3 regions of the Rhodococcus parequi genome follow, and region 3 is predicted to be linked to each of the others. Evidence: riboswitches for the same ligand, from Rfam matches in the RefSeq annotation. Region 3 holds a riboswitch; each other region holds the start of a gene.
The links. Region 3 has a riboswitch for cobalamin ahead of ABEU20_RS24835 (CbtB domain-containing protein). Riboswitches for the same ligand answer to the same signal wherever they lie in the genome.
Positions count from the first base shown of each region.

Region 1: another riboswitch for cobalamin. It lies ahead of ABEU20_RS13250 (ABC transporter substrate-binding protein); the one in region 3 lies ahead of ABEU20_RS24835 (CbtB domain-containing protein).
Region 2: another riboswitch for cobalamin. It lies ahead of metE (5-methyltetrahydropteroyltriglutamate--homocysteine S-methyltransferase); the one in region 3 lies ahead of ABEU20_RS24835 (CbtB domain-containing protein).

Region 1 is NZ_JBDLNV010000004.1:328,157-335,501, reverse strand. It holds gene ABEU20_RS13275 (phosphatidylethanolamine N-methyltransferase family domain-containing protein) at 1-120, shown strand, start outside; gene ABEU20_RS13270 (SelT/SelW/SelH family protein) at 197-487, opposite strand; gene ABEU20_RS13265 ((2Fe-2S) ferredoxin domain-containing protein) at 484-1,236, opposite strand; gene ABEU20_RS13260 (ABC transporter ATP-binding protein) at 1,233-2,045, opposite strand; gene ABEU20_RS13255 (FecCD family ABC transporter permease) at 2,042-3,100, opposite strand; gene ABEU20_RS13250 (ABC transporter substrate-binding protein) at 3,097-4,083, opposite strand; cobalamin riboswitch at 4,115-4,327, opposite strand; gene ABEU20_RS13245 (ABC transporter substrate-binding protein) at 4,396-5,265, opposite strand; partial or broken gene ABEU20_RS13240 (ABC transporter substrate-binding protein) at 5,292-5,453, opposite strand; gene ABEU20_RS13235 (MDR family MFS transporter) at 5,600-7,018, opposite strand; gene ABEU20_RS13230 (phosphoribosylaminoimidazolesuccinocarboxamide synthase) at 7,292-7,345, shown strand, end outside.
Region 2 is NZ_JBDLNV010000004.1:194,031-201,375, reverse strand. It holds gene metE (5-methyltetrahydropteroyltriglutamate--homocysteine S-methyltransferase) at 1-1,543, opposite strand, end outside; cobalamin riboswitch at 1,708-1,885, opposite strand; gene ABEU20_RS12680 (ABC transporter substrate-binding protein) at 2,046-3,659, opposite strand; gene ABEU20_RS12675 (DUF7064 domain-containing protein) at 3,705-4,817, opposite strand; gene ABEU20_RS12670 (phosphotransferase family protein) at 4,802-5,947, opposite strand; gene ABEU20_RS12665 (cytochrome P450) at 6,016-7,251, opposite strand.
Region 3 is NZ_JBDLNV010000004.1:540,445-547,789, reverse strand. It holds gene ABEU20_RS14275 (sensor histidine kinase) at 1-930, shown strand, start outside; gene ABEU20_RS14270 (response regulator) at 973-1,635, shown strand; gene ABEU20_RS14265 (class I adenylate-forming enzyme family protein) at 1,811-3,487, shown strand; gene ABEU20_RS14260 (DsbA family oxidoreductase) at 3,550-4,308, shown strand; gene ABEU20_RS14255 (CbtA family protein) at 4,310-5,122, opposite strand; gene ABEU20_RS24835 (CbtB domain-containing protein) at 5,113-5,226, opposite strand; cobalamin riboswitch at 5,254-5,471, opposite strand; gene mhuD (mycobilin-forming heme oxygenase MhuD) at 5,551-5,865, opposite strand; gene ABEU20_RS14240 (alpha/beta fold hydrolase) at 5,936-6,682, shown strand; gene ABEU20_RS14235 (HhH-GPD family protein) at 6,689-7,345, opposite strand, start outside.

The DNA.
Region 1 (7,345 bases), 210 kb from region 3:
ATCTTCCTCATCACCGCCGGCAACCTGATTCCGCGCGCGATCGCCACGCACAAGTGGTACCGGGACAAGTTCGTCGAGTATCCGAGCGATCGCAAGGCGCTGGTGCCGGGGCTGGTCTGACTCCCGCTTCCTGCTCCCGAATTGACCTCCCGCGCCCGCAATCGGGGGAGCGGGAGGTCAATTCGGGAGCGGGGCCTCAGTCGTCCCGCGCACGGTCGGCGTGGCCGAGATCCCGGTCCGGGACGACGGCGTCACGCACCAGCTTCTTGAGCGTCACGATGTCGGGAAACCCGCCGTCGCGCTTGCGATCCCACACCAGCGCGTCGCCGGCGGTGACCCGGAAGATTCCGCCGGTGCCGGGGATCATCGCCACCTCGCCCAGTTCGGTCCCGAACGTGTTGAGCAGTTCCTGTGCCATCCACCCGGCGCGGAGCAGCCAGTTGCACTGTGTGCAGTACGTGATGGTGACGCGAGCGGGGGAGGTCATGCCTCCAGGATCGCAGATCGGCGCCGGTCGCCGTGCCACTCGGTGACCGTCCGGCCGTCGACGAGGTGCTCGTCGACGAATCGGTCGACGCGGTCGGCGGTCAACGAGGCGTACCACGTGTCGTCCGGATACACCGCGACAACCGGCGCCTGCGAGCACGGGAACATGCAGCCGGTCTGGGTGACGAGGACGTCGTCGTCACCCAGACCGCGGGCCTCGAGCGCGTAGTCCAAGGCCTCCGCGGTTTCGGGCCCTCCCCGCGCCGAGCAGCGCGGTCCGCGGCACACCAGCACATGCCGGGCGAAGCCGGGCACCTCGTCCCACGCCGGTGAGGTCAGGGGCGCGGTGGTGGTGCGGGCCGGGGTCGGCGGGGCGGTGATCGCGGCGTCGAGCAGGTCGGCGTAGTTCGCGGTGTCGGACAACGGCGGTGCCAGAAGGACTTCCGGGGCGTCGGTGCCGCGTTCGCGGAGCCAGTGCCCGATGACCCGTCGGAACCACGCGTCGATCTTGCGGTCCAGCACGGTCTGCGCGCTCACCACCACGATCTCGGTGGCGCCCGACGCGGTGGCCTCGTCGAGGGCCCCGGTGACCGACGTCCCGGATCCACCGAGCACCGCGGTGCGGAAGGCGGTGTCCGGGTGCCGCTCCTCGAGTATCCGCAGTGCCGCGCGGACCTGGTCGCGCGGGTCGTCACCGCGATCGGTGGGGGAGGTGACGATGACCCAGCGGTTGCACTGAATCATGTTCATGAGGAAAGCCTTTCGATGGACGCGCCGGTCGTGCCGCACAGCACCACCATCGGGCGTCCCGTGCGTGGGTGCGGGTGGACGAGCGCGTCGATCCCGTAGACGTCGGCGAGCAGTTGTTCGGTGAGGACCCTCTCGGGCGCGCCCTCGGTCACGACGCGGCCGCGGTCCAGCACCACGAGGTGATCGCAGTACATGGCGGCGAGATTCAGATCGTGCATCGCCGCGACGGTCGTCAGGCCGCGTCCGCGGATCAGGTCGAGCAGTTCGAGCGACGCGGAGACGTCGAGGTGGTTGGTGGGCTCGTCGAGCAGCACCACACAGGGGCGCTGCGCGAATGCCCGCGCCAGCTGCGTCTTCTGCTTCTCACCGCCGGACAGGCTCTGCCACAGGCGGTGTCGCAGTTCGGGGATGCCGGCCATCGCCAGGCTCTCGGTCACCACGTCGGCGGTGCCGACGGCGGCGGGCCGGGCCCAGCCGCCGCGGTGGGGGATCGCCCCGAGCTCGACGATCTGCTCCACGGTCAGCTCCAGCTCGGTGGCCGAATGCTGTTCCACCAGAGCGACGGTCCGGGCGAACTCGCGACGATTCATCTCGGTCGCGGGCTCGTCGCCGACCATGACGCGGCCGCGGTCGGGTCGGGTGAGGCGGGCCATCGCCGACAGCAGCGACGTCTTGCCGGAACCGTTGGGGCCGATGAGCCCGGTGACCTGTCTCGAGGGTGCGCGGCAGGTCACGGCGTCGAGGATCGTGGTGCCGTCCACCGACCACGTGACGGCCTCGGCGCGGATCTCGGGGGAATGGTGGCTCATGAGCGGGCCCCTCGGCGTCGCAGCAACAGGACGAACACCGGCACCCCGACGACCGCAGTGACGATGCTGATCGGTAGTTCGCGTCCCGGCAGCACGGTGCGGGCCACGATGTCGGCCCACACCAGCAGCACCGCGCCGACGAGTGCGACGACGGGCAGCAGGCGGGCGTGCAACGGGCCGACCAGCATTCGGGCGGCATGGGGGACCACGAGCCCGACGAATCCGATCACGCCGGCCTGCGCGACCAGCGCGGCGGTGCACAGCGAGGCCACGCCGTAGAGCACCCAGCGGGAGCGTTCGACGTCGGTGCCCAGGCTCGCGGCGGCGCGCTCGCCGAACGCGAACGAATCCAGCACCCGCGCGTGCGCCAGCATCACGACGGTGGTGACCGCCACGACCACGGTGATGGTGACGAGCCCGGACCAGCGCACCCCCGCGACCGAGCCGAGCGTCCACTGCAGCACCCGGTGCGCGGCGTCGCGGTCCCCGAGCAGCACCAGCGCCGAGGTCACGGCCGCCGCGAACTGCCCCACCGCGATGCCGGCGAGCACGAGCCGTCCGGGCAGGAGTGCACCGGACCGGGACGTCGAGATGAGGAACACCAGCAGCAGGCTCCCCAGCGCGGCGACGAACGCGGCCACCGAGACCGCGCCCATCCCCAGGAAGCCGACGGTACCGACGCCGGCCGTGAGCGCGAGGACCGCGCCGAGCGAGGCGCCGCCGGACATGCCCAGCAGGTACGGGTCGGCCAGCGCGTTGCCGGTCAGCGACTGCAGCACGGCCCCGCACAGGGCCAGCCCGGCACCGACCAGCGCTGCCGCGAGGACTCTCGGCAACCGCAGGTCGACGACGATGTGCGTGGTCAGCAGGTCGGTGCCCGGCCCGATGCCGAGGCGTCCGGCGATGGATTCGACGACGGTGCCGATCGACAGGTCGGCGGCACCGATCGCGACACCGGCCGCGCAGCTCACCACGAGCAGCGCGGCCAGCGCCGCCGACCAACCGGTGGCGGTCGTCGCGGCTACCCGGGCGGGAACCCGGGTGCGCACGCTCATGCCCGGCCGCCGCCCAGCTGCTCGCTGACCAGTGACGCGCCCTCGATCAGGCGCGGGCCGGGGGTGCTCGCCGAGAACGGCACCACGACGAACGCGTCGTCACGCACCGCCGTCAGGTCCTTGAGCGCGGGATCGCCCCGGAGATAGTTCTTCTTCTCCTCGGCGGTGTCCCACGACGCGTCGGCCAGCACGATCACGTCCGGGTTCGCGGCCAGCACCGTCTCCCAGCTCCCGTCCAGCCAGGCGCCGTCGGACTTCGCGAAGACGTTGGTGCCGCCGACCGCGTCGATGATCAGCTGCGGCCCGCCGGCGTTGCCGCCGATGTACGGGGTGTCGGTGCCGCTGTCGTACCAGAAGATCGTCTTGCCCTTCGCGGGCGCGGCGGACTCGATGCCAGCCAGGGTCTCGCGCATCTGCGTGACCACGGTGTCGGCGTCGGATTCACGTCCGAACAGCGTGCCGTAGTCGGTGATCTCGGTGGCGATCGACTCCCACGCGACCGGCGGGCGCTTCGACTTGTCCTTGCAGCCGAACGGTGAGACGTAGGTGGCGATGCCCACCTCGTCGAACGACTCGTGCGAGCCGACGGCCTTGTCGTCGAACGCGCTCGAGTACGACGCCAGCACCAGGTCCGGCCGGGTCTCGAGCAGCGCCTCGCGGCTCGGGTAGTCCTTCTCGTCCAGTGCCGGAACCTGCGCGTACGCGGCCTGCCACTGCGGCGCGACGGCGTCGTCGAGGTATGCGGTGCCGACCATCTGCCCCTCGGCGCCGATCGACAATGCCGACTCGGTGGCGCCCTGGTTGAGAGTGACGGCCCGCTCGGCCGGACCGTCGAGGGTGACGGTGCGGCCGCAGTTCTGCAGGGAGATCGCCGCGGTGTCGGCGTCGTCGTTCGACGACCCGCCGCAGGCGGTGAGGGTGAGGGCGGCGGCGATCGACACCGCCGCCGCGGAGATGACTCGGCGAGAGATAGGGGTACGCAAAGCGACCCGCCTTCCATGACTCGTGGAAAACGTGCAGTTATGCGTCACGGCCGGTCTCCTGGCTCGGCAGGGATGACCGCCGACTACGCCTTCCCGGATGTATTCACATCCAGTGGCTGGGGTCGAACCCCTAGTAGTCGACGTACCTGCCCACAGTGGCGAGTACCGCGCCGGCTTCTACCGGACTTCCCGAACACCGTGACGACATCGTGAAGAATAGACGACCGTTGCCCGGGCAATGGTCGGCCTTGTCGGTTTCGTGCTGTTCCGCGGTCGAGGGCGCGGACGACGGTGCGTAACCGTCCGGGGCCGTCAGCGCATGACCTGGACCTGCTCCGCGATGTCGGCGGCGAGCGCCATCGCGGTCAGTGCGAGACCGCTGTTGAGGTCGTACCGCAGCTGCCCGACATGACCGTCCCGGACCGCGCGCACCCTTTTCCACGTCGGGGACTGGGCCTCGGCGGCGTCGGGATTCTGCAACAGGACGAAATCCGCCTGCTCGAAGATGTCGAGTTGTTCGAGCGCGTAGAAGGTGATTCCCCTGTTGTCCGCGGAGGCGTGCGCGGGATCGGTGAGCACGTTCAATCCGAGGTCACGCGCCACCGACACCGCGAACGTGTCGTTCTGCAGCCAGAGCTGTCCCTTGTCCGCACCCGCGATCGCGATGGTCTTCCCGTCGAGAAGTCCGGCCATCGAGGCACGCGCCTGCGCCAGTTCGGCGTTGTAGCGAGCAACCACACGGTCGGCGACGTCGCGTCGATCGAGTGCCGTCAACTGCTCGGTCATCGATCGCTTCCACGCCGATCCGGGAGTCCCTTGGTCGACGACGAGAACAGGCGCGATGTCGGTCCCCAGGAGTCCGCGCTCCCGGTAGTAGTCCCACCAGCCCTGACCCACGACCAACAGATCCGGTTCGTAGCTGAGGATCGCTTCGGCGTTCGGTTCTTGTTGGTGCCGCCGAGGCGCTCCGTCCCGGCGGGAACCCTCTGCATGAGCTGCGACTGGTCGTCCCAGTTGGTGGCGACGATCGGATACTCGGCGAGCAGGGCGAAGTCGAGCGCGGCTCGCGCCTCGAGCACGACGACACGCTGGGGGTCGCGCGGCAGCCGGTATCGGTCGTCGCCCACGACGATCTCGACCGACGCGTCGGACGTCGGGCTGCTCTCCGGTCCGTTCGAGCACGCCGACAGCGCGCCCAGAGCGCCGAGGCCGGCCGCACCGGTGAGGAAACCGCGTCGGGTCAGGGCATCGACGAGATCACCGAACTCGCGGTCCACGTCCTGTGCGGATCGTGCGGAGGCAGGGAGGCTCGAGTGGCGGTTCCCGATTCGGAGGCGGGTATCGATGTTCGTCGATTCGATCACGGGCATGGAAGTGGTGCTCCATCTGATAGGCGCGGCAAGGGGAATGCCTCAACCTATCCACCGCCTGCGCGGCGTGGTTCTCCCGAAGAAGCCATCCGATAACGGGATTCGGCCACACGTCGGCGCGGTGATCTCGCGGTCGCGCGACGCGGTCAGTCGGCGAGGGCCTTCTCGGCGCGCGGCATCAGAGCCGACGACACCGTCAGCAGCACCGCGATCCCGAGGATGCCGACGAACACCAGGTGGATGGCGCCCGAGAGGTCCGTCGGATCGGGGTCGGCGGAGTCGCCGACGCGGGAATTGACGAGCGCGCCGAACACCGCGACACCGACAGCGCTGCCGATCGAGCGGGCGAACATGTTGGTGGAGGTGACCACGCCGCGCTCGGACCAGTCGACGCTGGACTGCGCCGCGATGAGCGTCGGCGTCGCGATCAGGCCCATGCCGGAGCCGATGACGAAGCACGTCGCGCCCACCTGCCACACCGGGGAGCCGTCCGCGAGCAGCAGGAGCAGCGCCGACCCGGCTAGCACGAGGGCACTGCCGATCAGCGCGGTCGTCCGGAACCCGACGCGCAGATACAGCCGTCCCGCCTGAGACGCGGCGATGGGCCAGCCGATCGTCAGGACCGCGAGTGCGAAGCCCGCGACGAGGGCGCCGGTGCCGAGAACGCCCTGCACGAATGTCGGCACGTACGACGTCAGGCCCATCAGGATCGCGCCCACCGACAGCGACACCAGGCTGCTCGCGACCAGTACCCGCCGGGTGAGCATGTGCAGCGGCAGGATCGGATCGGCCACCCGCCGCTCGACGAGGACGAACGCGGCGAGCAGCAGCGCCCCGGCGACGAACACGCCGATGCCGGCGGGCGATATCCAGGCCCAGGCCTGCCCGCCCTCGAGGAGACCGAGGATCATCAGCGCCGCGCCGCCGGTCAACAGGATCGCGCCCGGGTAGTCGATGCGACTGCGTCGGGTGACCTTTTCCTCCGCGAAGTTCCGCATCAGCATCCACGCCGCGACGGCGCACAGCGGCAGGTTGACCAGGAAGATCCACCGCCACGACAGGTACTCGGAGAACATGCCGCCGAGCGTCGGGCCGAGCACCGCCGAGACGCCCCACACACTCGCGATGTAGCCCTGGACCTTGGCGCGCTCCGCAACGGAATAGATGTCACCGGCGATCGTCAGACTCATCGGCTGCACCGCACCGGCGCCGAGGCCCTGGATCGCGCGGAACACGATCAGCGCCGGCATGCTCCACGCGACGCCACACAGGAGCGATCCGATCGCGAACACCGCGATGCCGAGCATCATGATCGGCTTGCGGCCGAACATGTCGGCCAGCTTGCCGTAGATCGGAACCGACACGGCCTGCGCCAGCAGGTACACCGAGAACAGCCACGGGAACTGGGAGAAGCCGCCGAGGTCGCCGACGATCGTCAGGACCGCGGTCGCGATGATCGTGCTGTCGAGCGCGACCAGTGACGTGCTGAGCATCAGCGACAGCAGGATCGGGCCGCGCTCCGAGCGAAGTCCCACAGATGCTCTCGTGGCAGTCTCGGTCGCCATCACTCTCCTGCAGATCGAAAGTCGAGTCCGAAACAAGGCTAACGATCTCGAGCGCGTTCCTATTCCCGTCCGTTCCCGCCCGCCTATCTCGGCGCCCCGCACCCTCGCGTTTGCGCACTTTTCGCGCTTTCGGGGACCGAATTCGCGCGATAAGTGCGCAAAACGCGGGAGGGGGGAGGGAAGTTGATCGTGAGAAGCGGGGTTCGGCGGACAGAACGGGGCAGACGCGTGTGGCGAGATGCGCCGATTCGGGCGACCGATAGGGTTGGGGACGTGCGTCCTTCACTCGAGTCCTACACCCACCTGGCCGGCGGCAAGGTCCGCGAT
Region 2 (7,345 bases), 350 kb from region 3:
AGCGGCTGCCGTACGACTGCACCCAGCCGTTCGCGGTGGCGAAGAAGCCGTCGAGCTGCTCGGCGAAGTACTGCACCATGTCGTTGCGTTCGGGTTCGCCGTGGACCAGGACGTCCAGGCCCAGCTTCTCCTGCAGCGCAATCACGTCGGCCACCTCGGCCCGCATGCGGCGGACGTACTCGGCCTGATCGATCTCGCCCGTGCGCAGCGCCGCGCGGGCCACCCGGATCGCGGTGGTCTGCGGGTACGAGCCGATCGTGGTGGTCGGCAACTGCGGCAGCGGCAGCTCACTCGCCTGGACGGCACGACGGTCCGCCGCCGCGATACGGGTGCGGTCGGCATCCGTCAGGGCGGCGAGGCGATCGCGGATCGCGTCGTCGTGCAGTCGCGGATCGGCGGCGCGGGTGGCGGCCGCCGCACGCGCCTCGGACAGTTCGGCGGCGATCGCGTCGCGTCCCGAACGTAGGCCGGTCGCGAGAGTGGCGACTTCGCCGATCTTCTCGGAACCGAATGCCAGCCACGACCGCAGGGCGCCGTCCAACGCGTCCTCGCCGTCGAGCGTGTAAGGCACGTGCAGCAGTGAACACGACGTGGACACCGCCACCGAACCCGCACGCTCACGCAGGGTTTCGAGTGTGGCGAGTGACCCGTCCAGCCCGTTGCGCCAGACGTTGCGTCCGTCGACGACGCCGGCGACAAGGTGCTTGCGTTCGATATCCGGCGTCGCGATCACCGCGTCGAGGGAGCCGGCGACGAGGTCGACGGCGATGCCCTCGATGCCGGTCGAGGTGAGCACCGGCAGCGCCGCACCGAGGTCACCGAAGTACGACGCGACGAGGATCGCGGGACGGTGGTCGAGCGCGGCGAGGCGGTCGTACACCGACCGCGTCGCGGCCAGCTCGGCGTCGGTCCGGTCCGCCACCAGCGCCGGCTCGTCGATCTGCACCCACTCGGCGCCCGCGTCCGCGAGGCGGCTCAGCAGATCCGCGTACAGCGGCACGATCTCGTCCAGGCGATCTAGCGCGGAGCCGTCGTCGAACTTCGACAGCAGTAGGAAGGTGACCGGTCCGATGACCACCGGGCGGGCCGGAACACCGAGGGCGCGGGCCTCGGCGACCTCCCCGAGCACCTTGGCCGCGTTCAGCACGAAACTGGTCGCGGCGGTGATCTCGGGGACCAGGTAGTGGTAGTTGGTGTCGAACCACTTCGTCATCTCGAGCGGCGGCACGGTGTCGGTGCCGCGCGCGGCCGCGAAGTAGCGGTCCAGTTCGTCGTCGATCCCCGCGACCCGCTCGGGCAGCGCGCCCAACATGACGGCGGTGTCGAGCATCTGGTCGTAGTACGAGAAGGTGCCCACCGGGACGGAGTCGATCCCGGCCGAGGTCAGTTCGGCCCAGGCCTGTCGGCGCAGATCCTTGCCGACCGCCTCGAGTGCGGCGGCGTCGAGGTTCCCCGCCCAATAGGCCTCGACGGCCCTCTTCAGCTCGCGGCGGGGCCCGATGCGCGGGGAGCCCAGCACGGTTGCGGTGAAAGCGAATGTCACGTCGTTCTCCAGTTGCTCACAGCGTGGATGGTCACCGCCGGCAGACGAGAACGTAAGCGAGCCCTGGGTGCACCCGCCAGCGGGCAGCACGAAGTGCCGAGCATCGCCCATCTCGCCTTTTCCACGAGGCGGTGGACCGTCGGGCACGGCGTGCCCGACACAGTCGGCAGGTCTTCGGACTCGCGGGCGCTCGGCCGGGAATCGACCCGGCGAAACCTACTGGCCGTCGCTTCCCGGACCTGTCGGTCCAGTGCTCATGACGGCGGTCGTTCCCACTCACCGCTGCGGGACAGTCCCGGATTTCCACCGGGTTCCCTCTCACATCCGCCGGTCTGACGACCACGGATGCTTCGACGCCGGCGGCGGTCTTCGGGGCTCCTCACGACCGCACCCGGCGAACCAGCTGCACCGTCCAGCATAGGCCCTCGGAAACGACGATCGGGCGGACCCCGTGGTGGAGTCCGCCCGATCGAGGATCGAGTAGCGGAATGTGCGGTTGGTGCTACGACGCCGAATCCGGAGTGAGCCAGGCGTTTCCGAACAGCAGCACGCCGTCGGCGCTGGGCGTGATGCCGTGCGCGTTCTTGCTCCACGGGATGAAGTACTTACCGGCGCCGAGGACCATCATCGGGTTGGTCTCGTTCACGAGTGTCTGGATGTCCTCGAGGACCTGACGGCGGGCGTCGTCGCTCGACGCGGACTGCAGCTTGCCGAGGAGGGCGTCCATCTCGGGGTTCTGGTAGCCCAGGACATTGGAGGCCGACGTGCTCGCCAGGTTGCCGTACATCCGCATGAAAGGCGACTCGTCGAGGACGTTGAACGCCGACTCGCCCAGATCGAAATCGTGCTTGGCGTACATCATCTTGACCAGGTCGTTGATGCCGCTGTTGTAGACGATGTCGACGGTGAACCCGACCGCCTGCAGCATCGACTGGATCGCGAGTGCCCGGCGTTGCGCGCCCGGTTCGTTGAGGCCCGCGTAGGTGAGCTTGCCGTCGTAGCCGTCGGCCTTGGCCTCGGCCAGGACCTTCTTCGCGGTGTCCGGGTCGAACGTGGAGCCGGACACGTCTCCGTGCCACTGCGACCAGGACTGGAACATGTCGGTGCCCGGCATGCCGAAGCCGCCCTCGCCGCGCTCGTTGAACGTTTCGGGGTTCAGTGCCTTGACGATCGCCTCACGCACCCGCGGATCCGACGCCGCGCGTCCCTCGCGCTGGTTCAGTACCTGCACACCACCCATGCTGGCGGTGTAGACGTAGCCGACGTCCCCGGCCTCGAGTGCGTCGTGCACGGTGTCCGCAGCACGCAGGTACGCGGCCTGGATGCCGCCGCTGTGCAACGCGTCGAGCTTGGCCTGCTCGCCGACGATGGCCGGGAACCGCAACTTGTCCAGGTTCGGCTTGCCGTCCCAGTAGCCCGGATTGGCGGCCAGCACCAGTTCGTTCTGGGAGGCGAACTTCTCGACCGTGAACGGTCCGGCGCCGATCGGGGTGAAGGTGCCCTTCGCCATCGACGAGGGCGCCACGATCATGCCCGGCCCGGTCGTGAACATGATCGGGAACTCGTTCCACGGCTGCTTCAGGGTGAACACGACCGTCGACGGGTCGGGCGACTCGACCTTGTCGACCGTCACCTTCCACACCTGCGTGTGGGTGCCCTTCTTCTCGAGGTAGTGGTCGATGCTCCATTGCACCGCCGCCGCGTCGAGCACGGTGCCGTCGGTGAACGCCACCCCGTCGCGCAGCTTCAGGGTCCAGACGGTGTTGTCCCCGTTGGGCGTCAGCGACTGTGCCAGGTGCGGCTGGTACTCCTTGGACGCGGTGTCGTAGCGCACGAGGACGTCGTAGATGGCCGCCATCTCGGTGCCGCCGGTCGCGCCGCCGTCCTGCCGGTCGGCCGGATCCAGGCTGCTCACCGCGTTGTACGTCGCGTACGACAGCGTGCCGCCGGAGACCGGGTCGCCCCCGTCGGACTGCTCGCCGACCAGGCCCGTCGTGACATCGGAGGCGTCGGTCGCCGAGGTCGAACCCTCGCCTGCGCATCCGGCCACCAGGACCGTCGCGGCGGCCAACGCTGTGAACACCCTGCCGCACCGAACAAGTGACGATCGTGTCATTCGATCCTTCTTCCGTTCCGAGACTGCGTGATTGGGAAACGATTCCTACGGCGCCATCGCGCGTCCGTCGCGGAATCCGGACGGGTCGTGACGGCCGGCGACGCCGTGCTCGAACATGCCCCAGCCCTCGTCGCCGTTGCACGTCGCGCGGGCGATGTGCTCGACTGTGCCGTGCGGAATCCGCGGTGCCAGTGCGGGATCGGTCAGATCGTAGAGCGAGGACGAGCTCCAGCCGCGGCCCCGCCACTGCCCGTGATTCCACTCCGGGTCACTGCCGTATCCCGATCCGATCTGCAAGACGACGAATCCGAGCGGATCGATGTCGACCACGAGAGGCTCGCCGGTTGCGGTGGTGAGGTGGATCCGGATCGATTCGGGGGTGCGGGTACCGCTGCGGTAGTCGATCTCGAAACGCGGCCAGCCGAGCTGCTCGACGCGGCCGTCCGTGAACGTCCGGGTCGCGTGGTTCAGTGTCCGATGCCCGTCCGGCCCCTCCTGCGCGATGAGCATCAATGCGTAGTCGTCGAACCGCAGCGGGACGTACGCCCACCAGAATCCACCGACCGGTTCGTCCGCCATCCTGCCCAGCGGTTCGCGTTCGCCCACGGGGCGGATCCCCCACGACCGGTCCCTGCTGCCGGTCCACACCGCAGGGTCGACGGCGAAGTCGGTGCCGTCGACGCTCAGGGTTCCGGACCAACTTCCGACCTGGGCGAAGCGGCTCGCGTCGAGCGACGGCCGGGGGCCGGCCATGAGCTCGTGGTGCTCTTCGAGGACCGACGGGAACGCGCCTTCCCACACCAGGTCCGCCGACAGATCGGGATGATCGCAGATCAGCCGGACGGTCTGCAGCGGCTTGACGACCTCGAGGCGGTACCCGCCCACTTCGACGTCCAGGGAGCGGGCGTCGAGAGCATCCGAGAACCGCACCGACCGCTGGATCTCGCCGCGCCTCACGGTGACGAATGCGTCGCGCACGCCGAGGTTCGGGTACACGCCGAACCCGCTGACGAGGAAGATGTCGCCCGTGCGGTCGTGGCCGTTGAAGTAGTAGCGGTCGTAGAAGTTGCGGTCGCTGCTGGCGACGCGCGCCATCGACAGCGGTGACTGATGAATGGGGAACTCGTCGAGCGGATCCGGGTTCACTTTGCCTCCCATGAATATTCGCCGTCGATCATCCGGCGGAGCGTGTGGTGGTGCAGGATGTACTCGTCGGGGTCCGACGGTGCCGCGCTGTCGCCGAAATGGATGGAGCGGCGTTTGATCCGGGACATGATGATGCCGTGGCGGACCGCCGCGTAGACGAGGTAGAAGTCGAGATCGTGCAGTTCCACACCGGTCGATTCCTCGTATCGAGCGACGACGTCCGCGCGGCGGAACAGGTGCGGGAGACCCGGCTGGTCGAACTGTTCCGCCATGTCCTGGAACATCCGGTGGAAGAAGATGAACCAACCGACGTCCACCTCACGCGGAGCAAGTGCGGCGAGCTCCCAGTCGAGGACGGCGGCGGGCGCGAAGTCTCGATACATGATGTTGCCGATGCGAGAGTCTCCCCAGCACAGCACGGGCTCCGACGGGGCGTCCGGCCAGTGTTCCTCGAGCCAGTCGAACCCCCGCTCCAGCAGTGGGATCCGCAGCCCGTCCTCGCGGCGCGTCCACTCGTAGTACGCGCGCTCGTTGTCGACGTGCGTGCGCAGAGCGTCGTCGGCTGCGCCGCGCCCGAGCTCCGGCAGCAGCGAGTCCGGGTCGGGAATCGAGTGGATTCCCGCCAGCACGTCGACCGAACCGCGTTGCAGGGCATCCCTTTGCGTCGGGGTGGCCTCGTGCAACCAGCCGCCGAACACGTACGGGGGATTGTCGACCGGGACCACACCCTCGACGCGGTCCATCACGACGAACGGTTGCCCCAGGATGTCGGACGACGATTCGATCCACCGCACACGGGGCACCGGTACCGTGCTGTGGGCGGCGACGACGCGCATGACGGCGGCTTGACGTTCCAGGTCGTATCCCGGGAACACGGGTAGCGCGGTGGATTCGGGGGCCAGCCGGGCGACGAGATCGGCATGGTGGCGGGCCCCGTGTTCGTCCCACTCGACGGTGAACAGCACCGAGATGCTCGACATGCCGGACTCCGTCGGCATGCGCAGATCGGCGACCCGGGCGGTCGACGTCGCGAGCCGGGCCCGAATCCAGCCCTCGAGGCTGCGGTGCAGTGTCGCGATGTCGGTGGCGGTGGTCGTGACGTCCGTGTTCACTCCACTCGGCACAACTGAGCGGGCAGTCATTCGTCTTCCTTCTGCCGTGGTGGGCAACAGTGGGCAACAGTCGGTGGGCAGGACTCAACGGGCAAGACTCAGTGGGCGACCGGGCAGGTTCCGTAGTCGACCGGGAGCACCTTGATGCTGTTGAGCCATGCCGAACGCATGCGGGTGGGCGGACCGAGGATGGTGATGTCGGGGAGTTGATCGGCGATCGCGTCGAACATCAACTCCACCTCGAGTCGCGCGAGGTTGGCCCCGAGGCAGTAGTGCGCCCCGGTACCACCGAAGGCCAGATGCGGGTTGGGGGATCGCATGATGTCGAATCGGCGCGGTTCCTCGAAGACGGTTTCGTCGTAGTTCGCGGACGCGTACAGCATCACCACCCGATCGCCCTTCCGCACGGTGCGGCCGCCGAGTTCGGTGTCGCGGGTCGCGGTCCGCTGGAACGACAGCACGGGGCTGGCCCAGCGGATGATCTCGTCGACGGCGGTCGACGGCCGCTCACGCTTGTACAGCTCCCACTGTTCGGGGTTGTCCAGAAATGCCATCAGCCCGTGGGTGATCGAGTTCCGCGTGGTCTCGCTGCCCGCCACCACCAGCAGAATCACGAAGTACGCGAACTCCTCCGGGGTGAGAGCGCCGTCCTCGACCTGCGCCCGGACCAGCTTGGTGACGATGTCGTCGGCCGGACGTTCGCGACGCTCCGTGGCCAGGGCGTACGCGTACCCCGCGATCTCGCCGACCGCGACGAGGGGGTCGCCATGGGCGTCGGGATCGTCCCGGCCGGTCATTTGGTTGGACCAGTCGAAGAGTTTGCGGCGGTCCTCCTGCGGCACACCGAGAAGATCGGCGATCGCCTGCAGCGGCAGCTCACACGCCGCCTCCTCGACGAAGTTGCCGCGGCCCAGGCCGGCCGCGGTCCGGGCGATGTCCTGGGCCCGTGCGGCCAGCGCCGCGCGCAGTCCGTTGACCGCTCGAGGCGTGAACCCGCGCGTGACGATGCGCCGGAGTGCCGAGTGCTCGGGTTCGTCCTTGTTGAGCATGGTGGCTCGTTGGGCTTCGATCTGCGCCCGGGGCGCGTCGTCCGCGTTGCGCACCATGACGGTGTTCTCCCATGAGGAGAACACGTCGTTTCGTCGCGAGACGTCCTGTACGAGTTCGTGCGTCGACACCACCCAGAAGCCCTCGTCGTCGTAGCCCGCGACCCCGCGGCGCTGCGGATTCCACCAGATCGGTGCGGTGCGCCGCAGTTCTGCGAAGAGGTCGTGAGGAATTCCGTCCTCGAACGTCGAAGCGTCGGTGACGTCGATTCCTTCGGGTACAGCCATGGGAATTCCCTCCGCGCGTTGGGATTCGGGAGTCCTGACATCGGACAGTGTCCAGCTCGACGCGAGGCGTCCGTGGAGCCTCGAGTCGTGAAGA
Region 3 (7,345 bases):
TCCGCGCGCGGATACCGGTTGGCCGGTGCGGCAGTCGCTGTCTGGGTGGCCTGTGCGGTATCGCTTCTGTACGACGCGCACCGCCTGCGGGACTACTCGGTCCTGACCATCGGATCGGCGAAACCCGAGGACGGCAGCCAGATGCATCAGTACGTCGTCGCCGCGTGGATCCCGTTGCTGGTGGCGGCGGTCCTCGTCGGGCTGGTACTGGCGTCGGCGACGTTGATCCGGACGCGCAGCGCGCTGGTGGAGGCGGAGCAGGTGCGGGACGCGGCGACGGAGCGGAGCGACGTAATGCGCGACGAGATGATCCGGGCCGAGGAACGCACCCGCATCGCGCGGGACATGCACGACACCCTGGCCGCCGGTCTGAGCCGCATCTCGCTGTTCGCGGGCGCGCTGCAGGTCAATGCCGCCGACGACCCGGAGAAGGTCGTCAACTCGGCGGCGCAGATCCGGGCCACAGCGCACGAATCGCTCGACAACCTCAAGAGCATCGTGGGGGTGCTCCGCGGCACCGGCGGGTCGCCGGATGCGGCGCGGCACCAGGGCATCGACGCCGTGCCCCAACTGGTCCAGTCGGCACGCGCCGCCGGGATGCACTGCACGCTGTCCACCGACCTGGCACCGGGGGACGTGGGCGTGCTCTCCGGACACGTCTGCTTCCGGGTGGTGCAGGAGTCGCTGACCAATGCGCAGAAGTATGCGGCGGATCAGGTCGTCGCGATTTCGCTCGACGGTGCACCCGAGCGGGGAATCCGAATCCTGGTACGGAACCTGTTGAGCGGCAAGTCCAGCGAGGCGGGGGTCGGGTCACGGGCAGGGTTGAGGGGTCTGGCGGAACAGGCGCGCGAGATCGGCGGGAGCTTCGAGGCGGGGCGGCTCGAGTCGGAGTTCGTGGTGAGTTGCTGGATCCCGTGGACCGCCTGATCGGTCGGGTTTGTCGGTGTCGGCGGCTAATCTGTCGACATTATGGAAGACCTTGGGGGAATCACCGTTCTGATCGTCGACGACGATCCGTTCGTTCGACGGGGGGTAGCAGACATTCTCGAGCCTGCACACGACATCGTGGTCGTGGGGTGCGTCGGTGACGGCGACGAAGTTCCGGGCGCCGTCGCGTCGCTCCGGCCGCACGTCGTGCTGATGGATCTGAAGATGCGCCGGACCGGAGGTCTCGAGGCGACGCGCAGCCTGATGGAGCTGGAGTCGCCGCCGAAGGTCATCGCGATGACCGCGATGGACGTGGACGATCTCGTGGTGCAGGCGGTCGCGGCCGGTGCACACAGCTTCCTGAGCAAGGACGAGGCACCGCTCACGTTCCATCAGTCGGTTCGGGTGGTGGCATCGGGAAACACCCTGTTCAGTCCGGAAGCGTTGCGGCGCATAGTTTCCGAGGGCGGCGGGGTGGGTAGTGCGACGCAGGCTGCGGGCCCGGATCTGAGCAGGCTCACCGAGCGTGAGCGTGAAGTCCTCACCGTGCTGGCGGAGGGGGAGTCCAATGCCGATATCGGCCGCCGGCTGTTCCTGGGGGAGACGACGGTGAAGTCGCACGTGTCGGCGATCTTCGACAAGCTCGGGGTGCGCAATCGGGTCGAGGCCGCGCTCCAGGCCTACCGGGCGGGCTTGGTCGTCTGACCTGGACGCTCGCCCGGGAAAGGTGGGGTTCGTCTGATTTCCGCAGGTCGTGCGCTATCGGATGGTCCGCGACTCGCGCAAGTAACTGGACCGTGATAAATCTAGTGACCTAGATCACACATTCAGTGGAGTGGCGGCTGTCGGGGACGTCGGATCGCGAGACCAGGGAGGGCACATGGGGAGCCTGAAGATTCACCCTCAGATCCGCATCGACGAGTACACCAAATCCGGTGTCTGGACCCGGGACACCGTCCAGCAGTTACTGGCAGACAGGGTGCGCGAACGCGGAACCCAGCTCGCGATCGTCGACCCCGTGGACAAGTCCGACTACGTGGACGGGGTTCCCGGCCGGATCACCTGGGCCGAGTTGGACGGCGAGGTCGACCGACTCGCGGCGTTGCTGCTGCACGCCGATGTCCGTGCCGGTGAGGTGATCGGCGTCCAGCTGCCCAACACCATCGAGCAGATCACCGTCGTTCTGGCTGCCTGGCGGATCGGGGCGATCGTGTCCCTGCTGGCCGTTCACTCGACTGAACCCGAGATCGTCGAGGTCTGCAACGAATCCTGCGTGAGCGCCTTCGTCACCGCGTCCAGGATCGGTTCCAATCACGTTGCCGAACAGGTGGTCTCGGTGCGGACGCAGATTCCGACACTGCGGACGGTGCTCTCCTACGGCGTCGGCGTACCGGACGGCGTCGTCCGGATCGGTCACGGCGTGCCGACCGCCGCGGACGCGGCCGAGGTCGCCGCGCATGTCGCCGCCACCGACGTTGCGATCGACGACTGCATCGCGATCTGCTGGACCTCCGGTACGGAGGGTCTCCCCAAGGGGGTTCCGCACGCTCACTGTGAGTCCCTCGCCCACGCGCGCGGCGTCGTCGAGGCGGCCGGTCTCACCGCCGGCGACGTCGTTCTCAATCCGTTCCCGATGACGACCGCCGCGGGGATCATCGGGACGATGCTGCCGTGGCTGTCGACCGGGTGCGTCCTGGTCCAGCACCAGCCGTTCCGGCTGGATGTGTTCCTGCGCCAGATCGCCGACGAGAAGGTCACGTACACGGCCGGACGACCGTCGATGCTCGCAGCCGTGGAACTGCGGGAGGGCGGGGCGGTCGACCTGTCCACCCTCACCCGGGTGGGGGTGGGCGCGGGACACCTGACCCCGGAGACCGTCCAGCGCTGGCGGGAGCGGCACGGCGTCGACCTGGTGAACTTCTTCGGCACCATCGAAGGGGTGAGCCTGCGGTCGGACCCGGCCGCGCGCTCGGTGGAGCGGCCGCACTCGCTGCTGTATCCGCGCTCGGGCGGAGGGTCCGTGCTGAAGTTGGTGGATCAGCAGACCGGTGCCGAGATCACCGAGCCCGGCGTACTGGGTGAGCTGCGAGTAAAGGGTCCGACGGTATTCTCCGGCTACCTCAATCCCGCCCGTGACCGTGACCCGTTCGATGCGGACGGTTTCCTGATGACCGGCGATCTGTTCGTGATCGACGGGCCCGACGACGCGTACCTGCGTTTCGTCGACCGGGCGTCGGACATCATTCGCCGCAACGGGGTGCGAATCGGGTCGGTCGATCTGGAGGCGCTGATCGCCGAGCATCCGGCGGTGTCGGACGTGGCGGTGGTCGGCTGCCCCGACGGCCGGTTGGGTGAGCAGGTGGTCGCGGTCGTGTCGTGCCTGCCGGGGGCCGCCATCAGCCTCGAGGAGATCGGGCGGTTCCTCGAGGATCGCGGTATCGATCCGGGCGAGACACCGCAGCGCCTCGTCATCGCGAAGGGGCCCGCGGGGTTGCCGAGGAGCAGCACGGGAAAGATCCTCAAGCGCGTTCTGCGACGGGAACTCGAACGGGGCTGACCGGGTCCGGCGGTGGGCGCGGAACAAGACGCGCCCACCGTGTGTTCGAATGCCTCGTGACCATCGAGAGCAATGTCGGCGCCGTGACCGCCGAGTCCGAGTCCGCCGCGCCGACCGCCCTGATCGAGGTGTGGTCGGACATCGCCTGCCCGTGGTGCTACATCGGGAAGCGCCGCTTCACGGCGGCGTTGGACCGGTTCCCGCAGCGAGACCGGGTGTCGGTGGTGTGGCGCTCGTACCAGCTCGCACCGGACACCCCGGTGGGGGCGCGACGCGGCGAGCTCGAGGCTCTCGTCGAGCACAAGGGCATGCCCGCCGACCAGGTCCGTCAGATGTTCCAGCATGTCGCCGCGACGGCGGCGGCCGACGGGCTGGCCATGGATTTCGACACGGTGATCGCCGCCAACACGTTCGACGCGCACCGTCTGCTGCATCTGGCGGGGGAGCGGCGGGACGCGTTGCTGGAGGCGCTGTTCCGCGCCCACTTCTCTGACGGGAAGGTGATCGACGACCGCGCCGACCTGGTCGAGGTCGCGGCGAGCGTCGGGATGGACGCCGACGAGGTGGCCGCGGCGCTCGACGGCGATGCCGGCGCGGACCTGGTGCGGGCCGATCTCGCGGCGGCCGGACAGCTCGGGGTGTCGGGCGTGCCCTTCTTCGTCGCGAACCGCCGCCTGGCGGTGTCGGGCGCGCAGCCGCAGGACGTCTTCACGGAGTTGCTGCGTCGGGCACTCGAGGACGCCGACGCCGAAGGCATGGATGCGGGTGCAGCCCCCGGCGGGGATGCCGAGGGCTGCACCGACGATTCGTGCGCGGTCTGAGCTAGCGGATCGCCCGCCGCCCAGCACGTTCGGTGAGGAACGCGAACGCCAGTCCCAGTGCCAGCCAGAGTGCTGCCTGGGTGGCGAGCGACGAGATACGGAACTGCCACAGCAGCGTGGCGGGGAAGTCTTCACCGACCTCGTCGATGCCGGGCAGCGCGAGGTAGCCGACGGTGACCACCGCGAGGAACGCGGCAACCTGTCCGATGACACGGGTCGTCACCAGGCCCTGATCCCGCAGCGCACGCCCGGCGTAGACGGCCGCTGCAACGGCGAGCAGGCCGAGGAGCACCGAGGCGAGCCACAGCAGGGTCCGCTCGTTGATGGTGTCCGGGTCGCCCACCGCCGGTGGGTTGGCGGGGTACTTGAAGAACGGTACGGCTTCGATTGCGAGCCAACCGCATCCAGCCACCACGATGGCGAGGGGGGTACCCGCCATCGTGGTGAACCGGCGTGCGTAGTGCACGACTACCGCGAAGATCGCCCCCAGCGCCAGCCCGGCGAGACCGGTGGCGAGGAACAATCCCACGCGTTGACCGGTACGGCTGACAAGGGCGTCGTCGCCGTGTGAATGACCCTCCGGCTCCGTCGATTCCGTCTCGTGGCCGTGTGGGGCGGTCTCGCCCGCAGCGTGATCCGACTCGACCGGGGCGGCAGCGGACTCCTCGATCTCGATCGCGGCCTGTACGTGCGGCTCGCCGAGCGCGAATGCGACGACGCCGCCCAGCAGGCCGGCGATCAGGCCGGCCAGCAGTCCGCGGAGAAGGAGGGTCCTGAGGCTGTCGGTGACGGGCGTCAGTGTGTTCAGTGGCACGGCAGGCCCAGCAGGTGTCGGCCGTCGTGCATCAATTCGTGCATGTACATGCCGCTGCGGGAGATTGCGCCCTGGTCGAACCCGACCAGGTAGAGCGCGAGCATGGCGAGCAGTACTACTGCTGCCGCGATGAGTGCGACAGTGGCCGAATCGGCCGACTTGTCGGGTGAATAGGCGATTGCCATCGGTGCCTCCTGGGGATTACGCGTCCCGCTAGGTCCATGCGATGGCCGGGGTGTCTGGCTTTCGAGGGCGGACCCTCGATCACAGTGGCGCGACCGCTCCGGAATGGCACCGGATTACCGTCTTCCATCGCTCTGTCGAGCGAACTTTGGCACCCCGCAGGTCACGGTGTCAATCGGAGGACCGACACCGTGACCGTTATGTCCGTTATCGACGCTGTCTGCGTCCGAACCGAGTGTGGTGGGTCAGGATTCGGACTTCGCCGCCACGTCGAGGACCACCTCGAACTCGAGCAGCGAGGCCCCCGTCGCGACGGGCTTCGCGCGCTCGCCGGCATGGGCCTCGCGGGCCGGGCCGTTCGCCCACGCCTGGAACGCCTCGTCCGACTCCCACTGCGTCACCACGAAATAGCGGGCCTCGCCCTTGGTCGGACGCAGGAGCTGGAACCCGAGAAAGCCGGGGGAGTTCTCGACCGCGTGGGCGCGGTTCGCGAACCGCTTCTCCAGTTCGGGGCCGGCGCCCTCCGGGACCTCGATTGCGTTGATCTTCACGACTGCCATGCCCGCGAGGGTACTCCGGGCGGGCGCATGTCAGTCCCCGGACGGCGGACGTTCGGCTACCGTCGATCCCGTGTTGCACGACGAGGGTGGGACGGGGCGGCCGATACTGCTCCTGCACGGGTTGATGGGCAGTTCGCGGACGTGGTCGCGGCATGTTCCGTGGCTGCGCGAGCACGGCCACGTGTACACGTTCGACGCGGCCGGGCACGGGCGTCCGATCGACGGCGAGCCGACGACGGAGTTGTTCGTCGACGACCTCGCCGCGGCGCTCGGTGATCTCGACGGAATGGACGAGCCTCTCACCGTGATCGGGCATTCGATGGGCGCGCTGCACGCGTGGTGTTTCGCTGCCGCACACCCCGATCGGATTCGCGCCCTGGTCATCGAGGACATGGCACCGGATTTCCGTGGTCGCACCGCACAGGATTGGGCGGCAATGGTTTCTGCGTGGCCGCAGCCGTTCCCGACCGAGGAGTCGGTGCTCGAGTACTTCGGTGAGGTCGCGGGCCGCTACTTCCTCGACTCGTTCGACCGGCGCCCCGACGGCTGGTATCTGCACGGCACCGTCGAGACGTTCCGGGACATCTCGGAGGAGTGGGGCACCCGCGACTTCTGGGCGCAGTGGGACGCGGTCCGGGCGCCCGCCCTGCTGATCGAGGGCGAGTTCACGATCACCCCCGAGGGGCAGATGCGCCGGATGCTCGAGGGCCACGACGCCCGGTACGTGTGGGTGGCACAGGCAGGTCATCTCGTCCACGACGACCAGCCCGAACGGTTCCGGGCCGCGGTCGAGGAATTCCTCGCCTCGCTCGGCTGACAGCGGTCAGCGACCGCCCTCGCCGGCCAGCGCGAACAGTCCGTCCTCGGTCTGTTCGATCAGACCGTCGACCAGCAGTGAATCCAGGGCCCGGTCGCGCTGTCCCGGGTCGCTGAGCCACACCAGGTCGAGTAGTGCACGCTCGACCGGGCCGCTGCTGCCCCGGAGTACGTCCATCAGCTTCCCGCGGACCTGGCGATCGGTGCCCGCGAACTTCTGCACCTTTCTGGGCTCGCCGGTGTACGCGGGACGTCCCGCCTCCACCCAGGCGCACCGCGGCAGCGGGCAACCGCCGCAGTCGGGAGTGCGGGCGGTGCAGATGGTCGCGCCGAGTTCCATCAGTGCGGCGGAGAATCGGGCGGCGCGCTCACGAGTGCGGGGCAGCAGTGCGTCGACGTCGGCCATGTCGCGCTTGGCCGACGGGTTACCCTGATCCGCCCGGCCGTGAACGGCGCGGGCGACGACGCGTCGAACATTGGTGTCCACCACGGGAACCCGCTGCCCGTACGCGAAGCACGCGACCGCGCGGGCGGTGTAGTCGCCGATGCCGGGGAGGCTCAACAGAACGTCGACGTCGGTCGGCACCACGTCGCCGTGCGCGCTCGCGAGCACGCCCGCGCACTCGTGCAGGCGCAGTGCCCGCCGCGGGTAGCCGAGCTTGCC